One region of the Cytobacillus sp. FSL R5-0377 genome, then DNA from elsewhere that is predicted to be linked to it. Evidence: riboswitches for the same ligand, from Rfam matches in the RefSeq annotation. Region 1 holds a riboswitch; each other region holds the start of a gene.

What was found. A riboswitch is a leader RNA that binds a small molecule or an ion and turns the genes downstream of it on or off. The one in region 1 is predicted to bind S-adenosylmethionine.
Region 2: another riboswitch for S-adenosylmethionine. It lies ahead of NSQ49_RS02700 (O-methyltransferase); the one in region 1 lies ahead of NSQ49_RS02095 (methionine ABC transporter ATP-binding protein).
Region 3: another riboswitch for S-adenosylmethionine. It lies ahead of metK (methionine adenosyltransferase); the one in region 1 lies ahead of NSQ49_RS02095 (methionine ABC transporter ATP-binding protein).

The regions. Positions count from the first base shown of each region.
Region 1 covers NZ_JBBORA010000001.1:411,261-417,663, reverse strand. The annotation lists gene selB (selenocysteine-specific translation elongation factor) at 1-673, shown strand, start outside; gene NSQ49_RS02105 (C40 family peptidase) at 964-1,950, shown strand; gene NSQ49_RS02100 (CsbD family protein) at 1,997-2,188, opposite strand; SAM riboswitch class I at 2,381-2,485, shown strand; gene NSQ49_RS02095 (methionine ABC transporter ATP-binding protein) at 2,566-3,579, shown strand; gene NSQ49_RS02090 (methionine ABC transporter permease) at 3,569-4,234, shown strand; gene NSQ49_RS02085 (MetQ/NlpA family ABC transporter substrate-binding protein) at 4,258-5,082, shown strand; gene NSQ49_RS02080 (M15 family metallopeptidase) at 5,241-5,795, shown strand; gene NSQ49_RS02075 (M42 family metallopeptidase) at 5,844-6,403, opposite strand, start outside.
Region 2 covers NZ_JBBORA010000001.1:537,268-543,670, reverse strand. The annotation lists gene NSQ49_RS02715 (Ger(x)C family spore germination protein) at 1-1,026, opposite strand, end outside; gene NSQ49_RS02710 (GerAB/ArcD/ProY family transporter) at 1,023-2,114, opposite strand; gene NSQ49_RS02705 (spore germination protein) at 2,142-3,698, opposite strand; SAM riboswitch class I at 3,870-3,976, shown strand; gene NSQ49_RS02700 (O-methyltransferase) at 4,084-4,662, shown strand; gene NSQ49_RS02695 (PH domain-containing protein) at 4,689-5,072, shown strand; gene pdxR (MocR-like pyridoxine biosynthesis transcription factor PdxR) at 5,095-6,403, opposite strand, start outside.
Region 3 covers NZ_JBBORA010000001.1:3,290,451-3,296,853, reverse strand. The annotation lists gene NSQ49_RS16865 (C39 family peptidase) at 1-683, shown strand, start outside; gene asnB (asparagine synthase (glutamine-hydrolyzing)) at 810-2,714, opposite strand; gene metK (methionine adenosyltransferase) at 3,006-4,199, opposite strand; SAM riboswitch class I at 4,508-4,623, opposite strand; gene NSQ49_RS16850 (thiol-disulfide oxidoreductase DCC family protein) at 4,729-5,103, opposite strand; gene pckA (phosphoenolpyruvate carboxykinase (ATP)) at 5,322-6,403, shown strand, end outside.

The DNA of each region.
Region 1 (6,403 bases):
AAAAACCTCGCTTGATGAATGGACGGTTAAAGAAATTTTAAAAGAAGAAGACTTTCTGAACATTAATAACAAGGAATTCACTTTAGTAGTCATTAAAGAGGCAATAGAGGAAGAGATAGCTGACCGCCTGAATGAGTTCCACCAGGAAAATGCAATGAAGCAAGGGATTAATAAAGCAGAATTGCTTCAGGCAATGCAGAATAAATACCCTAAAATACTGGTTGAATTTGTTTTGAATTCAGGGATTAAAGAAAATCTTTTCAAACGCAAAGGCCAGTTTCTGCAGTATAAGGATTTCTATCCCCATGTACCTAAAAGCTGGCAGAAACGCACTGACAATCTAATTGTTGAATTAAAAAAAGATGGCTATACAGTAAAGCCTTTCGATCAATATTATGCTTCTGCAGGAATCCCAGAGAATCTCAAAGGAGACTTAAAACGATTTTTGGAAGACCAGGAAATCGCAGTTCCGCTTGATGCTCAATACTATTGGCATGGTGTTCATTTTAGAAAAGCAGTGGAAGAACTGAAAAAGAGCACTGCTGCTGAATTTGAGGTTGGGGATGCAAAAGAGATATTGGGTCTTTCCAGAAAGTATATGATCCCTTTCCTTGAAAAACTTGATTCTTTAGGAATGACACGCAGAGCAGAAAATAAAAGAATTTGGATTTAAAATATCTTATTTAGAAGGATCAGCATCTGAATGCTGGTCTTTTTAGTTTGTTCAGAAGAAAAAAGTTTAATTAGAATAATTTGAATTATGGTGATAAACTACCCATGTCTTCCTGAAATTATGGTAATTAACCCAATTAAATGCAGGATAAATGTACTGCGAATTAACCAATAAAGGAAATAACATGAAAAAATTGATATTTTTTCTTATTTGTCCATTATTTTCAGATAGGATTTTACTAGAAATATTACTAATATTAGGATGTCAAAGAAATTTAAGGAGTGTACAACTTGAAGAAACAACTACTTACAATGGCTGCGACAGCTGGTTTTTTGATTACACCGTTCAATGGAGAAGCAAGTGCACATGAAAATAAATATATAGTTCAGTCTGGTGACACCTTATGGGGAATCTCTCGCTCTAATAATCTTTCAATTGAAGAGTTAAAGACATGGAATAATCTATCAGGCTCAATAATTTATAAAGGACAAGCTCTGACTCTGCTGGCACCGCACAGCCATGACGCAGCAGCTGGCGGTTCTTCTGGCAGTACAGTCAGCTACACAGTGAAATCAGGCGATACTTTATGGGGAATTGCAAGAACACACGGCCTTTCTGTCAGTACCCTTAAGAGTTTAAACAGAATCAGCAGTGACACGATTTATCCGGGACAAAAGCTAAAAGTGAAAGGTTCGGCTAACACTGCTGTACCTTCTCTTCCTGCTAGCACTGGATCTTATACTATCCAAAGAGGAGATACTCTTTCAGGTATTGCATCTCGCCATAACCTATCGGTTTCACAGTTAAAAGCCTTGAATAATCTTACTTCAGACATCATTTATGCCGGCAAAACGATAAAGGTATCAGGTGCTGCAGCAAGCAAGCCGGCAGAATCACAGGTAGCTGCTCAATCGACATCCAAGGTAAATGAACTTATTTCTGAAGCAAAAAAATACATCGGTTCACCTTATAAATGGGCAGGAAGCACTCCTGCAGGATTTGACTGCAGCGGCTATTTGAACTATGTATATGGGAAAGCAGGAATCTCTATTCCTCGTACAGTTGCATCCATTTGGAGTGCCACAAAACATGTTGCCTCACCAAAAGTGGGAGATTTGGTATTCTTTGAGACTTACCAATCAGGTCCATCACATGCTGGAATATATCTTGGCGATTATAAGTTCATTCATGCCGGTTCTTCACGGGGTGTAGAAATAAGCGATATGAATAATTCTTATTGGAAGCCTCGTTACTTAGGGGCAAAAACCACTTTTTAGTTATAAAAAAGTACTCAGCGCTTTAATAAGCACTGAGTACTTTTTTTTAATCTCTTCGATCATTAAAAGTCTTGGAAAGAGCTTCCTTTGCGTCTCCCCATTTTTCCTCGGTTTGTCCTTTTAACTTATCCATATTGCCTTCCGCTTCTTTAGATTCGTTATTGGTCAGTTTGCCGTATTGTTTTTTAAATTCACCTTTTAATTGGTCAGCATTCCCTTTTGTTTGTTCTCTATTCATATTTGCACCCTCCTAAGTTATTGCTTACTTCTTAAATACCCAAAATGAAAAAGTCCAAACAATTGATATAATAAAAAAGCATTTTTATTTCTCAAACCATAACGAATGTGTTTCCTATAATGCTGGAAAATTAAAAACTTATTGACAATTTATTATTATTGATATATTATTTTTACTATCAATTAAATAATTTACTTATCAAGAGTGACTGAGGGATCAGGCCCTATGACGTCCGGCAACCTCCATAATGGAACGGTGCCACTTCCTGCAGAATGATTTCATTCTGAAAGATAAGTCGTGATACATAACGATGCCTCTTTCCCGAATGGAAAGAGGTTTTTTGTTTGAAAAGGGGCAATGAAACTGGGGGGATCTGCATGATAGAAATTAAAGAACTTGAAAAAGTCTATGAAACTAAGAAAGGTAAAGTAACTGGTGTTGATCATGTATCGCTTAAGATTGAAAAAGGGGAGATTTTTGGCATCGTCGGATACAGTGGAGCAGGCAAAAGCTCTTTGCTGCGGTGTTTAAATTTATTGGAGAAGCCCACTTCTGGAGAAATCCTTATTGATGGATTATCTTTAACGTCTTTAAGCAAGAAAGAGCTTCGCCAGGCGCGTTTAAAAATTGGCATGATTTTTCAGCATTTTCATTTGGTTAGTTCGAAAACCGTATTCGAAAATATTGCTTTTGCTTTAAAAGCAGCAAACAAAACGAAGACTGAAATAGAAGCACGAGTTCATGAATTGCTTGATATGGTCGGATTAACGGATAAGAGGGATGTCTACCCATCACAGCTTAGCGGCGGGCAAAAACAGCGTGTTGGCATTGCCCGTGCACTGGCAAACAATCCATCAGTTCTTTTGTGTGATGAGGCTACATCAGCACTTGATCCAAGCACTACCAAGTCCATTTTGTCTCTGTTGAAAAAAATTAATAAAGAATTAAATCTGACCATTGTACTAATTACACATGAAATGGAAGTTGTTAAAGAAATATGTGACAGAATGGCTGTCATGCAGGATGGAAAAGTAATTGAAGAAGGTAAGGTCTATAATTTGTTCGCCAGCCCGAGAGAAGCGCTGACCAAAAAGTTCATTAATAGCGTGCTTCAATTTGACTTGCCTGAGAAGCTTTTAAAGGAACGTGAAGGCAAGATTATTAAGGTGTACTTCCAGGGAAGTATTGCAGAGGAGTCTGTTATTTCTGAGGTGTTTCAGCAATTTAAAGTGAAGGGGAATATCCTTCATGGAAAAATCGAATACATTCAGGAAAAACCGCTCGGGATTTTTGTTATGGCGATAACAGGTCCTGTGCTTGAAGTCGAAAGAGCCATTCAATATATTACAGACCGGACAAGGAATTTGGAGGTGGTTCGTGATGCAGCTTGAAAGTTTAATAGCTATACTGCCGGAACTGAATAAAGCATTTTTAGAGACCATTTATATGGTTGGAATATCTATTGCAGTAGCCATCATTGTTGGTCTGCCAACAGGTGTTTTGCTTTTTGTAACTGATAAGGGTCTATTTTTGGAAAATACCGTTTTTAAAAACATTGTCGGCTTCATTGTCAATATGATCCGTTCCATTCCGTTCATTATTCTGCTAATTGCTCTTTTGCCATTAGCTAATTTGATTACCGGAACGACCATTGGACCGACTGCTGCATCGGTTTCACTCTCAGTTGCTGCCATTCCGTTTTTTGCGAGGGTTGTAGAACAGTCTTTAAGAGAGATTGATAAAGGTGTCATTGAGGCTGCTGTAGCAGTCGGGGCTACACCGTGGATGATTGTAAAGGATGTACTCGTACCTGAGGCAAAGCCGGGGATTGTTCAGGGAATTACCATTACGGTCATCAGTCTTGTAGCATACTCTGCAATGGCAGGTATTGTCGGCGGCGGTGGAGTCGGGGACCTTGCGATACGCTTTGGTTATTACCGTTATGACAATACAGTCATGTTCACAACTGTTATTATTCTAATTTGTCTAGTCCAGATTTTCCAATTTGCCGGGGACCGGATCGCCAGATTAGTTGATAAAAGATAAAAATATCATCAGGGGGAAATAAAATGAAAAAGATAACATTTGCATTCATACTTATGCTTACATTTGCTGTACTTGCGGCGTGCGGAAGTGAGAACTCATCTTCCGAGGCAAGCGGTGATAAGAAAAATATCAGCATTGGTGCTACTTCGGGTCCATACAGTGACATGGTCAGCAAAGCAATAAAGCCAATTCTTGAAGATAAAGGCTATAAAGTAAAAGTAGTAGAATTTAGTGACTATATCCAGCCTAACCTTGCCCTTTCAAAAGGAGACCTGGATGCTAATCTTTTCCAGCATAAAATTTATATGGAGACTTTTGCAAAAGAACATAATATTGAGCTGTCAGAAGTGATTACCGTCCCAACTGCCCCAATGGGCATTTATTCAAAAAAATTCGCTTCATTCGAGGAAATCAAAGAAGGTTCAGCTATTGCCATACCAAATGATCCAACGAATGCGGCGCGCGCGTTTTTAATCCTTGAGGATGCAGGACTTATCACAATAAATGCAGAAGCTGATCCGCTTACTATTTCTGAAAAAGATGTAGAAGACAATGTCAGGAACCTGCAGTTTAAGCCAATTGAAGCTGCCCAGCTGCCGCGTGCAGTGGACAGTGTTGATTTATCAGCCGTACCAGGAAACTATGCCCTCGCTGCAAAGATGGATTTGCTCGATGCACTGCAACTAGAGGACATGCCAGATAAGTACCGAAATCGAGTCGTAATTGACACGAAAAATACAGATAAACAACTAGCCAAGGACTTAAAGGCAGCTGTTGAATCTGATGAATTCGAAAAGGTTATCGATGAACAGTTTGAAGGCTTCGGTAAGCCGGAGTGGATGAAATAAAAAAATATTAATAAGAGAATGCGCCAGACCTTCTGGCGTATTTTTTTATTTATCAGGCCATAAATCGAATACAATCTATTATTAGTGAAGTTTTCTTAAAATCCTGATAAAATAAACAAGGTCTATTTAATGAACCTCCATAGAAAGGACATATAATATTGTTTTTTAAACAATTGGGAAGATTATTTTTCTTTTTTCTAGTCTTAGCAACTGTATGGCTTTTAGTCTATCAATATATTCAGTTTTCTGCAGATCCTGATTTAAAGGATGGGCCCCCTCCAACCGCTCTTCATCCTGCAGTAGCTGAAAAGAAGGATGAGCTGATCGCTCAGGCTGCCGCTAACGGAATCAATGTTGTCATTACCCAGGATTTCAGAAGTATAGAGGAACAGAATGCCCTTTATGAAAAGGGACGTACAGCTGAGGGGAATATTGTTACCCATGCAAAAGGGGGAGAGTCCTACCATAATTTTGGTCTGGCGATTGATTTCGCACTGATGTCCGTAGATGGCCAGGTGATATGGGATATGCAGTATGACGGAAACGGAAACAGCAAAGCGGATTGGATGGAAGTGGTTGCAATCGCAAAAAACCTTGGGTTTGAATGGGGAGGGGATTGGGCTAAATTCAAGGACTATCCTCATCTTCAACTGGACTTTGGACTTTCCATCTGGGAGCTGCAAAGAGGGAAGAGGCCTCCTGAAGCTGAATGATGATAAAAGAACCTCCACCCATGAATGAGTGAAGGTTCTTCTCTTTTCTTAAATTACCATTTCAGATTGTACATAGTGATACAGCAGCTTAGCCGTATTCTCAATCGAGTCCTCATGTGTACGTTCAAATGCATGGGAAGAATCAATCCCCGGTCCGATTAAGCCATGGACAATATCGTGCCCTGCGCGGATGGCTGCCGAAGCATCAGATCCGTAAAAAGGATATATATCAAGCTTGTACTCAATTCCATTATCCTTGGCAAGCTGAACCAGACGCTTTCTTAGTTCATAGTGGTAAGGGCCGCTTGCATCCTTGACACAGATGGAAACGGTATACTCATCTGTCGACTGCCCGTCTCCCATTGCCCCCATATCAACAGCCAGATATTCGACCGTTTCCGGTGTAATATTGGAATTGCCGCCATAGCCTATTTCCTCATTGTTTGAGATTAGGAAATGGGTTGTGTAAGGCAGCTCAATGTTTTCGGTTTTCAGCTGTTTAATCAGCTGAAGAAGGATCGCGACACTTGCCTTGTCGTCAAGATGCCTTGATTTAATGAAACCTGCCGGTGTGGTCTGCACACGAGGATCAAAGGATACAAAGTCAC
Region 2 (6,403 bases), 130 kb from region 1:
TTGATGGAATCTCCTCCCAAACCCAATGACATCTGCCCTGTATTCCTGCTGGAGCTTTTCAATTGTTTGAGCAACTCTTTCTTTTAAGGCTGCTTCAAAATCTTTCCTAATTTTCTTTATCACTGCTTCATTCATGAGGTTGAAATGAGTTTCATTTTGAACAATATCTCCCTCAAGCCGAATGTTTAGATTCATAATCCAGCGTCCATCTTTAATTTCGGGGCTGAATTTAGTGCTGCCCAGTGTCGGAGTCATGGTAAGTTTTCCGTTTGCCCCTTCAGGTTTAACAGATATGGAGCTTCTTTTAATCTCGTCTTTTAACCATAGCAAGCCTCGGCTTTCTTTTAAATCAAGGGTTCCTGCCATTTTATCGTTTTTGAATATAGCGGCACCAGTAATTACAGGTATCGTTTCATTTGGCTTTCTGGCGCTTTCTGTCTGCTCTAACTTTTTTATATAAGGCATGGACACACTTTCGGATTCATCCATCAAGCCTATATCTACGTCCCTTAGCGTAGTTTGTGTTCCATCTTCATCCTGAGATAATTTCTTTAAGGCATCTCCAGAGTACCTCTCTAAAGGAGGAATCAATGTCAGCATTTCCTTTGCTTCGGCTTCACTTACAAATAATAAAGAATTGCCCCTTGGGCTTGGATGCCGGGCTAAATAATCTATATCTTTCCGTATTCCTTTTTGAGCAAGCCCTTTTCCAAAGATAAATATTTTACATTGTCCCCAAAACAGCCTTCTCGGCACATTTATTTGCAGCAGTGATATAGCATTAGCCAGATTATCTCCTACTCCTTCCCGAACAAAAGTTGAACCAGAACTGGGATCTTCTCCCGTTTCTCCGCTTGTAATGGCACGGGGGATGAACAACTGTACAGAAACTCTTGTTTTCCCATCTTCCAGTCTGTCAATTGCAGCTGCCGTAATGATGGCCAGTTCATTCATTTCCACTCGATCTGAGCAGCCGGAGAGGATTGCAATGCAGAAACAAATGGTGATCAGCAGGCTTCCCTTCAATGGCTCTCCCTCCATTTCCTTCGTGCCATGGCAATAAGCAGCAGCAATAGCGGGAGTACAGTTTGAACGATGACAAAATAAAAAGGCTGAGTTCTTGTAGAAAATTCGACCACTGACATGATATTAGGAATATCCCAATAGCTTAAGAAAATCAGAAGCAGAGCCAATGGAAATACAATTGGCCGATAATCTGAAAGCTTTAATAACTGCGCAAGACCCAAGCTGATAGCATATAAAAAAACAGAGACCTTCACAAAGTTTCCTAGTACCCACGAAGCTGTAATGATGACTTCAAAGTTCTCGAAAAATCCAAATACACTGATGGCACGGACGATTGAATAGACAGGATAAAATTGGTTAACAGATGAAACCCCTAAGAGAGTAAGAACAAAAAAATTAACATATAAGAGAAGCAGCACAATATACAAAGCTGATTTCATCCCCGACCTTAGTCCCTTTTTTGAATCATTGATAAAAGGAAAGATAAAGGCAAGAAGAAACAACTCACTGAACCATGAGCTATGCACCAAACTTCCCTTCATAACAGGGAGCAATCCATTCTCTAAAACTGGCCTCATATAGCTAAGATCAATTTCCTTAAGCAATAAGAGCAGTGATAAAGAAGTAACCATGAATAAAGTTGTGCAAATTACTGCAGATCTGGCCATTACTTCAATCCCGCCACGAACTGCCAAAGCACTGACAAAAACGATAGTAATGGAAAAAATGACGGAAGGCGTCTGCAGCATCACGTTGCCGGTAATGAAATCTGAATACTGTCTGATGACAATGCCTGTAGTATGCAAATAAAAGGAAACAAGAAAGAAATTAAAGAGTTTACCAAGTGCTTTTCCAAGTATTTGCTCACTGTATTCGATAGGGGTCATCCTTGGAAATAATTGATGAAGCTTCCATGCAATGAATACCGTGATAAAACCGATTATAGAACCTGCTATAGGCGTCATCCACATGTCATGCCCGGCTAACCTTCCCGATATGGATGGAATCGAAAGAACACCTGTGGCAATGATAGCCGGGACAATTAAAAATTCCATTTGCAGGGCCGATATTTTTCCCTTTTCCAGCATGTCCATCTCACCGCCATTTTAACTTATTTAACTGCCGCTATTTTCAGGACCTGGTTTTAAGCTGGACCCTTGTTTAGTTTTGTTGTATTTTCCTGTGGAATGAGCTCGCTGATTCATTTTCCATAAAGGCGAACGAAAGAGTGTGTCCTTTACCGCATTTTTTTGCAGTGTTGATACAGGAGTCAGGTATGGTAAACCGAATGATCTTAGCTCTGATAAATGGATGACGAGCAGGATTAGTGCAAGCATTACACCTATTAATCCTAAAGCGCCGCCAAGGAGTATGATGGGAAACCTCAGTAATCGAATGGCAAGTCCCATTGAATAACGGGGGATCATGAAAGAGGCAATACCCGTAATACTCACTACTATAATCATAGGTGCAGAAACAATCCCCGCTTGAACAGCTGCCTGACCAATTACAAGGGCACCCACAATACTAACAGCTGAACCTACTTGTTTTGGAAGGCGTATCCCTGCCTCTCTCAGTCCTTCAAAAGCAACTTCCATTAGAAGGACTTCCACAATGGCAGGGAAGGGGACACTTTCTCTGGAGGACGCAATGCTAAGCATCAGGTCCATGGGAATCATTTCCTGGTGAAATGTTGTTATGGCAACATATATGGCAGGAAGGAATAGGGATACAGCTAAGAAAAGAAACCGAAGAGACCGGATGAAGGTACCAATCCAAAACCTTTCATAATAGTCCTCCTGTGATTGAAACAAACTGAAGAAACTCACGGGAGCAATTAAAGCAAAAGGTGTCCCTTCAATCATTAATACTGCTCTTCCTTCAAGTAAATTTGCACATACCACATCCGGACGTTCCGTGTACAATAACTGGGGAAAAGGAGAATACGGGCTATCTTCAATGAATTGTTCGATATAGCCGCTTTCCAGTACTCCGTCAACAGTAATGCGATTAAGACGGCTTTCTATTTCCTGTATCAGAGTTTTATCCGCTATTTCTTCAATATATGAGATAACTACCTTCGTCTTCGTATATTTGCCTACATGCAGAGTCTTCATTTTCAGTCCCGGGTCTTTAATGATCCGGCGCAGTAAAGATGTATTGACACCGAGTGATTCAGTAAAGCCTTCCCTCGAACCCCGAATGGAGGTCTCAGCCTGCGGTTCTTCTATCGAACGCTTTTCAAATTTGGCTAATCCCAGTGAAAGAGCTTCATCATACCCATCAAAAAGCACTATTGGGTTCCCGATGCTTATTGAGTCGATACAGTCAGCGGTTGTTGCCATTCTTTTAATACTTGAAATCGGCAATCGGTTTTTCACAGTATGAAGGAAGTCGTTTTCGATATTCATGTTTTGATGCAGTAAGGTTCCAAGGACCAGCTCGTCAAGCTTTTGGGTATCACTTAATCCATCTATATAAATTATGGCTGCGTCAATTTTATTTAAGGCAAAATAACGGAAAATCACATCTGAACTCTCTCCATAAAGTGAGGAGAAAAATTGTATATTGTCTTCCAGCTTTTTTGATAAGAGGATGTCCTGTGATGTCAACTCGGGCTTAATCTGTTTTTTTACTCTTTTTTTTGAAGGACTCCTTTTAAATCGAAACACCACAATTTCCTCCTCAGGCAATATGTATATCCTTAAATTTCCTTAGAATTGAAATAAATATACAGGAAGGCAGAATCATGCGTTTCTTACATGGCAATAAACCACCAAAGTCTTGCCATCTTGCTAAAAATATGCAATACTTGATTGAAAATAAATTAATATACATACAAATTCTTATCCAGAGAGGTGGAGGGACTGGCCCTGCGAAGCCTCAGCAACCCCTGATTATGTCAGGAAGGTGCTAATTCCAACAGAGTTGACGCTCTGGGAGATAAGAGGTCGATTTGATAAGTTAAGGCCTCTTATAAAGGGGCCTTTTTTGGTGCTCTTTTATGCTCCCGTGCTAAGTGTTTAATATAGTACGAAGAAAGCGGAGGAATGACAAATGGAAAACAGCGTTATACAGGTACCGGAAGCATATTCGAGTATATTACAGGAATCTGCTGTGATGGGCTTCGGGCAATCATGTGATAGAAAAACAGGATTTTTACTAAAGGGGCTGGCTGCCTCCAAACCGGGTGGAAGCTTTTTGGAGCTGGGGACAGGTACGGGAGCTTCTGCTTCATGGATAATGGATGGGATGGATGAAAGCAGTAAGCTTACGACCGTTGATATAGATTTGAACGTGCAATCCATTGCGAAAAAATACCTCGGAAAGGACGCCAGAATCACATTTTGCTGTGAAGACGGAGCAGCTTTTATTCGAAATCTATCTGAGCGATTCGATTTTATTTTTGCAGATACGTGGCCCGGAAAATTCGAGCTCCTGGACAAAACCCTGGACCATTTGAATGTTGGCGGTTTTTATGTAATTCATGATGTGTTTCCGCAGCAGAAATTGCCTGAAGAATTTAGAATCAAAGCTACTAAACTTCTCAAAACTCTGCAGGACAGGCCAGATCTCGACATTACCGAATTGGATTGGTCTACCGGACTGATACTCGCAGTGAAGACTGCAGTTTGACAGAAGAGATATGAGGAGGGGATCCCATGAGTAGCATTATAAATTCGTTTGGAACTGTGCTGCATGAAGAAGAAAACATTATTGAATGCTTAACCTGTTCATTAGTATCGCATTACTGTTTAGCCCCGCTGCCCGGATTGCTGGCGGCAACAAATAAAAGGCTGCTATTTTATGGATTATCTGCATCTGAATCAACAAAGGAATTAGTTGAAGAATTTGCATATATCGATATAACTTCCATTAAAGAAAAGAGGGGAATAACGGGCAAGCATATTCATATGTACTATAACGATGATTTTTTTAATTTCCAGCAAATCGAGGGGATGAATATGTTTGATTTTATGGCAGCGGTTAAGGAAAAGCTCTGCACGATTACAGATCCGGCAAAAGAGCGATATCCCGTAAGATAAGCGCCCTTTTAGATGATAGATATTAATTAGTCAAATAACTTTTCCACGCATTAGCCATTAATTGGACTCCCTTCTCAATTTCGTCCATTGAAGGTGCCCCATAACCAAGCATCACATGGTTGGCAGGCTTGTGATGCTGGTACATAGGCGAAACCGCATCAATTTCAACTCCCGCCGACTTTGCCAGTTCGATTGCTTTAGATTCATTCAATCCATCAGGTAATATTACGATAATGTGCAAACCTGCTGTATCGCCAATTATGTCAAAATGATCTCCCAAATGCCTTGAAAGGCTTTCGATTAAACAGTTCCGCTTGGCCCGATATAACGTTCTCATTTTTGCTATATGAGATGTATAAAGTCCTTCTTCCATAAATTTTGCAGCAGCCCGCTGGTCGATTCTTGAAACATTAGACTTTTGATAAGCATTAAATTCTTCATATCTCTGCTGCAGTGGTGCCGGCATAATCAGATAGCTGATCCGAAGTGCCGGGAGCAAAGTTTTTGAAAAGGTGCCAAAGTAAAGAACGCGCCCGCCGGAATCCAGATGGGCCAATGACGGAATCGGTGTCCCTTTATAGCGGAACTCAGAATCATAGTCATCCTCAAGAATGTAAGCATCCTGTTTCAGTGCCCAATTTAACAGCTCAGTCCTTCTGGCAATAGACATAATTGTACCAGTAGGGTACTGGTGGGCTGGTGTTGTATATAATAGTTTTACCGGATTATCAGGTACACAGCATCCTTCATCGTCCACAGGAATGGGATAATATTCCTGCTGCAATTGCTCAAAAACGGATCTTGCCCTAGTAAAACCCGGATCTTCTATTCCTGCGGTTTTTCTCTTGAAAAACAAACAGACATTCAATAACTGCTGTTGAAATCCGCTGAATAGATATACCTGTTCCGGTTTGCAGGTCAATCCTCTGGCTTGCTGCAGGTATTGTGCAATCTGCACTCGCAAAGAATAGTCCCCCTGCCACGGGGCATTGCTGGCATTGGATTTATTAAGTTCTTTTCGATAAAGTCTGTTCCAGTGTTTATAGGGGAAGGCAGCAGCATCAACTTGCCCGTTTTTAAAATTAATTGAAGACTCACCCTGTATTTCTTTTTCCAATTCTACTGATCCATGCTCATTATAGTGCCATTCATCCTTAATTTCCGAAACAAAATATCCACTTCGTTCCACTGTATAACAGTACCCTTCACTCTGGAGCTGTTCATAAGCCGTTTGAACAGTCACGATGCTGACATTTAACTGCTCGGCCAGTTGCCGTTTTGAAGGAAGCTTGGCATGAGCAGCCAGCTTTCTTTCTAAAGTCGCCCTTCGG
Region 3 (6,403 bases), 2.9 Mb from region 1:
AAGTAAAATCATGGCTTTCAGAACCAGCAGAGAAAGCCAGTGCATTCCTTGGAAAAAGTTCGGGTATAATTAAAATCAAGGAAGAAGTAGTTTTAGATGTGCCCGCAATCAATCAGTTTCCTGAGCTCCCCAGAGGATGCGAAGTCACCAGCTTATCCATGCTCCTCCAGCATGCGGGGATTCAGGCTGATAAAATGACACTGGCTAAAGAGATAAAAAAGAATCCTGAGCCTTATCGCGTTGAAAACGGAAAAATCTATTTCGGACACCCGAATGAAGGCTTCATAGGCGATATGTACTCCTTTGATAATCCTGGGCTCGGTGTTTATCATAAACCCATTAAAGAACTTGCAGAAAAGTATATGCCAGGTTCAATCGAAGACCTTACAGGATCCGACTTTGAAGATTTAAAGATTTATTTGTCAGATGGCAGACCTGTATGGGTTATTATCAACACAGCCTATAAACAGCTTTCTGATGACTTTTTTCAGACCTGGTATACGCCGAACGGAAAGATCCAGATTACTTATAAAGAGCATTCAGTTCTGCTAACGGGCTATGACCAGGATTACATGTACTTCAACGATCCGCTCACAGGCGAAAAAAATAAAAAAGCTCCCATAACTGATTTTGAAAAAGCATGGGTCCAGATGGGCAAACAGGCTATTAGTTATCACCCATAAGAAAAGTTCCATCTCCTGCCTCGACACCATATGGCCGAGGCGCTGGAGCCTGGAAAATTACCCGCCTCAAGAAATTCTTATCCTAAAAAACGTCCACCAGGCTCTCACCTGATGGACGTTTTTGTTTTAGCCTTTAAGTGGCTGCAAATCTTTATCTAACAAGTATTCTTTTTCAAAGGAGTATTTTTTCTCCACATATACCTGATGCCAAACCATGAACATCAGAACTGTCCAGATTTTGCGGCTGTTGTCCGCTTTATCCTGACAATGGTCTTCAAGCAGCTGCAATACATAGTCTTTCTTAATCAGGTGATCTGTATTGCTTTCACGGATGATATTTTTAGCCCACTCATTCATCTCGTCCTTCAGCCAGTGACGGATTGGTACAGGGAACCCAAGCTTCTTGCGGTTCAGTACATGATCCGGAACGACTCCTTCGGCAGCTTTGCGGAGAATATATTTCGTAGTGCCATTTGCCGTTTTCAGGCTTGTCGGGACTTTAGAAGCCACTTCAAAGACTTCTTTATCCAAGAACGGAACACGAAGCTCGAGAGAATGAGCCATCGTCATCTTGTCTGCTTTCAAAAGAATGTCTCCGCGCATCCAGGTATGAATGTCGATATACTGCATGCGGTCAACCGGATCATAGCCGCGGCTTTCCTCATACAAAGGTTTCGTGATATCCGTATAATTCAAGTTGTCTTTGTAGACATGAAGCAAACTGCGCTTCTCTTGTTCCGTAAACATTTTTGCGTTTCCGATGTAGCGCTCTTCCATTGGGGTGACTCCGCGTTCGATAAAGCTTTTTCCCTTCACTCCCTCTGGCATCAGTCTGGCGATCATACGCAGAAGCTTTTTGCCAATGGCAGGAATCTTATTGAAGACTTCCAGGGATTGTGGTTCACGGTAAATATTATAGCCGCCAAACAGCTCATCTGCTCCCTCGCCGGATAGTACAACAGTTACATGCTTTCGCGCTTCTCTTGCCACAAAATAAAGGGGCACACAAGCCGGGTCAGCTAGCGGGTCGTCCATATGCCACATGATTCTTGGAATCTCATTCATATATTCCTGAGGAGAGATGATGTAGCTGATGTTTTCAACACCCAGCTTTTCGGCTGTTTCTTTCGCCACATCAACCTCGCTGAAGCCATTGCGTTCAAAGCCGACAGAGAATGTTTTAATAGCTGGGTGAAATTCTTTCGCAATCGACGCAATAATGGAAGAATCAATTCCGCCTGAAAGGAAAGAACCTACAGGAACATCGGCACGCATATGCATTTTTACAGAGTCGAATAAAACATCTCTAATTTCTTTTGTAAAATCAGCTTCTGATTTTTGCACTGGATGGAAAGCAGCCTTCCAATAGCGTTTAATATCCATCGGCGCACCAATTTTTTTAGTAAAATAATGGCCTGGCTCAAGCTTATGGATCCCCTCTGACATCGTGTGCGGCTCAGGCACAAACTGATAGGTCAGATAATGCTGCAGGGAGTCATAGTTCAATACATCATTCTTAAGCGCCAATAAGATGCTCTTCTTCTCTGATCCAAAGAACGTGCGGTCTCCCTTATCGTAATAAAAGAAAGGCTTAATCCCAAATGGATCCCTGGCTCCATATAGGGACTGCTCCTGTTTATCCCAAATGACAAACGCAAACATACCGCGCAATTTTTCAACAGCCTTTTCTTTCATATGGCTGTAAAGCGCAATTATGACTTCTGTATCTGAGCTGGTTTCAAAGCTTAATCCTGCTTTGAGAAGTTCTTCACGAAGTTCCACATAATTATAGATTTCACCATTGAAGATGATCCAATATCGCTCATTCTCGTAAGTCAGCGGCTGGTGTCCGCTTTCAATATCAATAATGCTCAACCGGCGGAAGCCGAATTGAATATGATCATCAAAATAGTATCCTGAATCATCCGGACCCCGATGAGTAATGATATCATTCATATTTTGGAATTGTTCTTTATCTGCGTCACGGTAATTTTGTGCTTTTTCATGTACACAACCAATAAAACCACACATTATGTACGTCACCTACTCCATTCTTTTCTCAATATTAAGATACAGCCTCAGGCGGCTCTTTGTCTTAGAAAACATACCCTATAATACTACCACTAATCGCTAATAATTAGCACGCAGAATATAAAATGTTTCTATACGGAAAATTAAGCCATTATCCGAAGTTTATACGATACCATAAAATTATAAACGACTATAGAGCATAAAGACCGAAAAGTGATTAACACCCTATTAGTATTAGACGCAAAAAAGAAAGCGGGAGTTACATCATAAATGCAACTCCCGCTTTTTATATTACGCTTCAGAACGAAGAATTTCTGCTTTGTCAGTACGCTCCCAAGGAAGGTCAACATCTGTACGTCCGAAATGTCCGTAAGCAGCTGTCTGCTTGTAAATTGGGCGGCGAAGGCCAAGCATGTTAATAATTCCTGCAGGACGAAGATCAAAATGCTTTCTTACTAGATCAACTAATACATCTTCATCCACTTTGCCAGTTCCAAATGTATCAACAGAAATCGAAACAGGCTGTGCCACACCGATCGCATAAGCAAGCTGGACTTCAACTTTTTCTGCTAAACCGGCTGCAACAAGGTTCTTCGCTACATAACGTGCAGCATATGCAGCAGAGCGGTCAACCTTTGTAGGATCCTTGCCGGAGAACGCTCCGCCGCCATGGCGTGCATATCCGCCGTAAGTATCTACGATGATTTTGCGTCCTGTCAGGCCAGCATCACCTTGAGGTCCGCCGATAACAAAGCGTCCTGTCGGGTTGATGAAGTACTTAGTATTCTCATCAATTAGTTCTTTCGGAACAACCGGGTTAATAACATGTTCCTTCAGATTTCGCTGAATTTGCTCAAGGCTGATTTCTGGGTGATGCTGAGTAGAAATAACGATTGTGTCAATGCGCACAGGCTTGTCGTTTTCATCATACTCAACAGTTACCTGAGTTTTTCCGTCGGGACGAAGGTAAGGAAGGATTTCTTCTTTACGGACTTCAGTCAGGCGGCGGGAAAGTTTATGTGCTAAAGAAATCGGAAGAGGCATAAGCTCTTTCGTTTCGTTGCAGGCAAAACCGAACATTAATCCCTGGTCTCCTGCACCGATTGCTTCGATTTCCTGATCGCTCATTTGCCCTTCGCGTGCTTCAAGTGCCTGGTCAACCCCCATTGCGATATCAGCAGACTGCTCATCAATGGAAGTTAAAACAGCACATGTTTCGGAATCGAAACCATATTTGGCACGGGTATAACCGATTTCTTTTACCGTTTCACGAACGATTTTTGGAATATCTACGTATGTAGATGTTGTGATTTCACCTGCAACTAATACAAGTCCAGTTGTTACAGAAGTCTCTGCAGCAACACGGGCATTCGCATCTTTAGCTAAAATCGCATCTAAGATTGCATCAGAAATCTGGTCACAGATTTTATCCGGATGACCTTCAGTAACTGATTCAGAAGTGAACAAACGACGTTTTGTTGACATCTGGCTTCCTCCTTATAAATAGAAAATTGAGCGAGAATAAGAAATGGGGAAGCGGAAAAAATAACTTTTCCCTGTCATTTCATGGATCTCTGTTTGATACGGAACTCATTCCCTTAGTAGTATGAAATAAACATGGAGTTTTTATTAGAAAAATAGACAGCGCCGGCAAGAATGCCAGGTAACCATTTATCAGATTCATGCCAAAAACTCACATAAATAGTACATTCCAAAAGCCGTTCATTTCATTGCAAAATAAAAAACCTTCTCATTAGTGAAAAGGTTGAAAGCAAATCGATTCGCGCCTTTCACTCTTATCGTTCAAGGAATTACGTCCTTGCGTCAGGTTAGCACCTTTGCTGATTATTGCCTTTAGCAGGTTGCTGGGTTTCATAGGGCCTGTCCCTCCACCAGCTCGGGATAAGAGAGTATCCGTTCAAGGTTGAATCATACCGTATTTTATCGAACCATGTCAACAGATTTTCATTATTTTTCACAGTAAAATTCCGACTTTAAAAATTCTGCTTCATCCTTATAGAGAACAGCTTCCATCATCACACTTTTTCTTTAGAAATTTGTGCCTGTTTTTCGCAATCCATTTGTATGTCGGATTGCCCAGAAGTGCTGTGAGTGGTATATACAACAGGGTGCTGATTAAAAAGGTTGCAGGAAAGAGGAACAGAAGTCTCCTTACTGCAGTGTAACCCTTTTTCACGCTGCCTGCGGGAGTAATAATATGAAGCTCCCTCCGCAAATCATGTCTGGAAAACGATAAAGTGCCCTGCATTTTTTCATATTCCTGCAGGGAGATCCATTCGACTTTATTCAGCCAATCGAGTTTATTAAAAATCCTCTTTGTTTCCTTGCATAAAGAACATGTTCCATCATATAGGGCAATTGTCTTCATTTTAGATCAGTCCCATGATAAAATTAACACTTTCTTCTATAATAGCATATATCAGTTATAAGGTGATTAAAGTGGATTGCATGTCCAAATGTGACAATTTTATAACACAGACAAAAAAGTTTCGTAATAGTATAGACTAATCATTTCAATGTGTTATACTAATTTCGAGATGTAATCACTTTCATAAAAAAATCGGGAAAAAGGAAGGTATTCATCAGATGAACTCTGTAAGCATATCAAATGAATTGAGCGAATTACTAAATGGCAGCAACATTCAAGTGCAATTATCCGTTCCTCAGCTTGTGGAAAAGGTTCTAAACCGCAATGAAGGGTCCCTTACTTCTACTGGAGCTGTTCGCGCTACGACAGGAAAGTATACAGGGCGTTCTCCTAAAGATAAATACATTGTTGAAGAAGCATCAAATAAAGACAAAATGGACTGGGGCAGTGTAAACCAGCCCATTTCTGAAGAAGCATTCTCTAATCTTTATAATAAAGTAATCAATTACTTAAAAGAAAAAGAAGAAGTATTCGTATTCAAAGGATTCGCAGGTGCTGATAAAAAACACCGCATGCCTATCCAGGTAATCAATGAATATGCATGGCATAACCTATTTGCCCACCAGTTATTCATTCGCCCTGCAGAAGACGAGCTATTGGATCATCAGGCAGAGTTCACTGTCATTTCTGCTCCTAATTTCAAAGCAGACCCTGCTGTTGACGGAACAAAGTCCGAAACATTCATTATCATTTCATTTGAACGCCGCACCGTTTTAATTGGCGGAACAGAATATGCCGGTGAAATGAAGAAGTCCATCTTCTCTGTTATGAACTACATGCTTCCAGAAAACGGAATTCTTCCTATGCACTGTTCCGCAAACGTTGGACGGGAAGGCGATGTTGCTTTATTCTTCGGCTTATCCGGAACTGGAAAAACAACTTTATCTGCAGATCCGAACCGCAAGCTAATCGGTGATGACGAGCATGGCTGGTCTGCGAATGGAGTCTTCAATATTGAGGGCGGATGCTACGCGAAATGCATCAACTTATCCCGTGAAAAAGAACCGCAGATTTTTGATGCGATCCGTTTTGGTGCTGTATTAGAAAATGTAGTGGTAAACAGCGAAACCCGGGTTGCAGATTACGATGACAGCACTTTAACTGAAAATACACGTGCGGCGTACCAGCTTCAGGCCATCGATAATATCGTTGACCCAAGCATTGCCGGACACCCTAATACAATCGTATTTTTAACAGCTGACGCATTTGGCGTATTGCCTCCAATCTCTAAACTATCAAA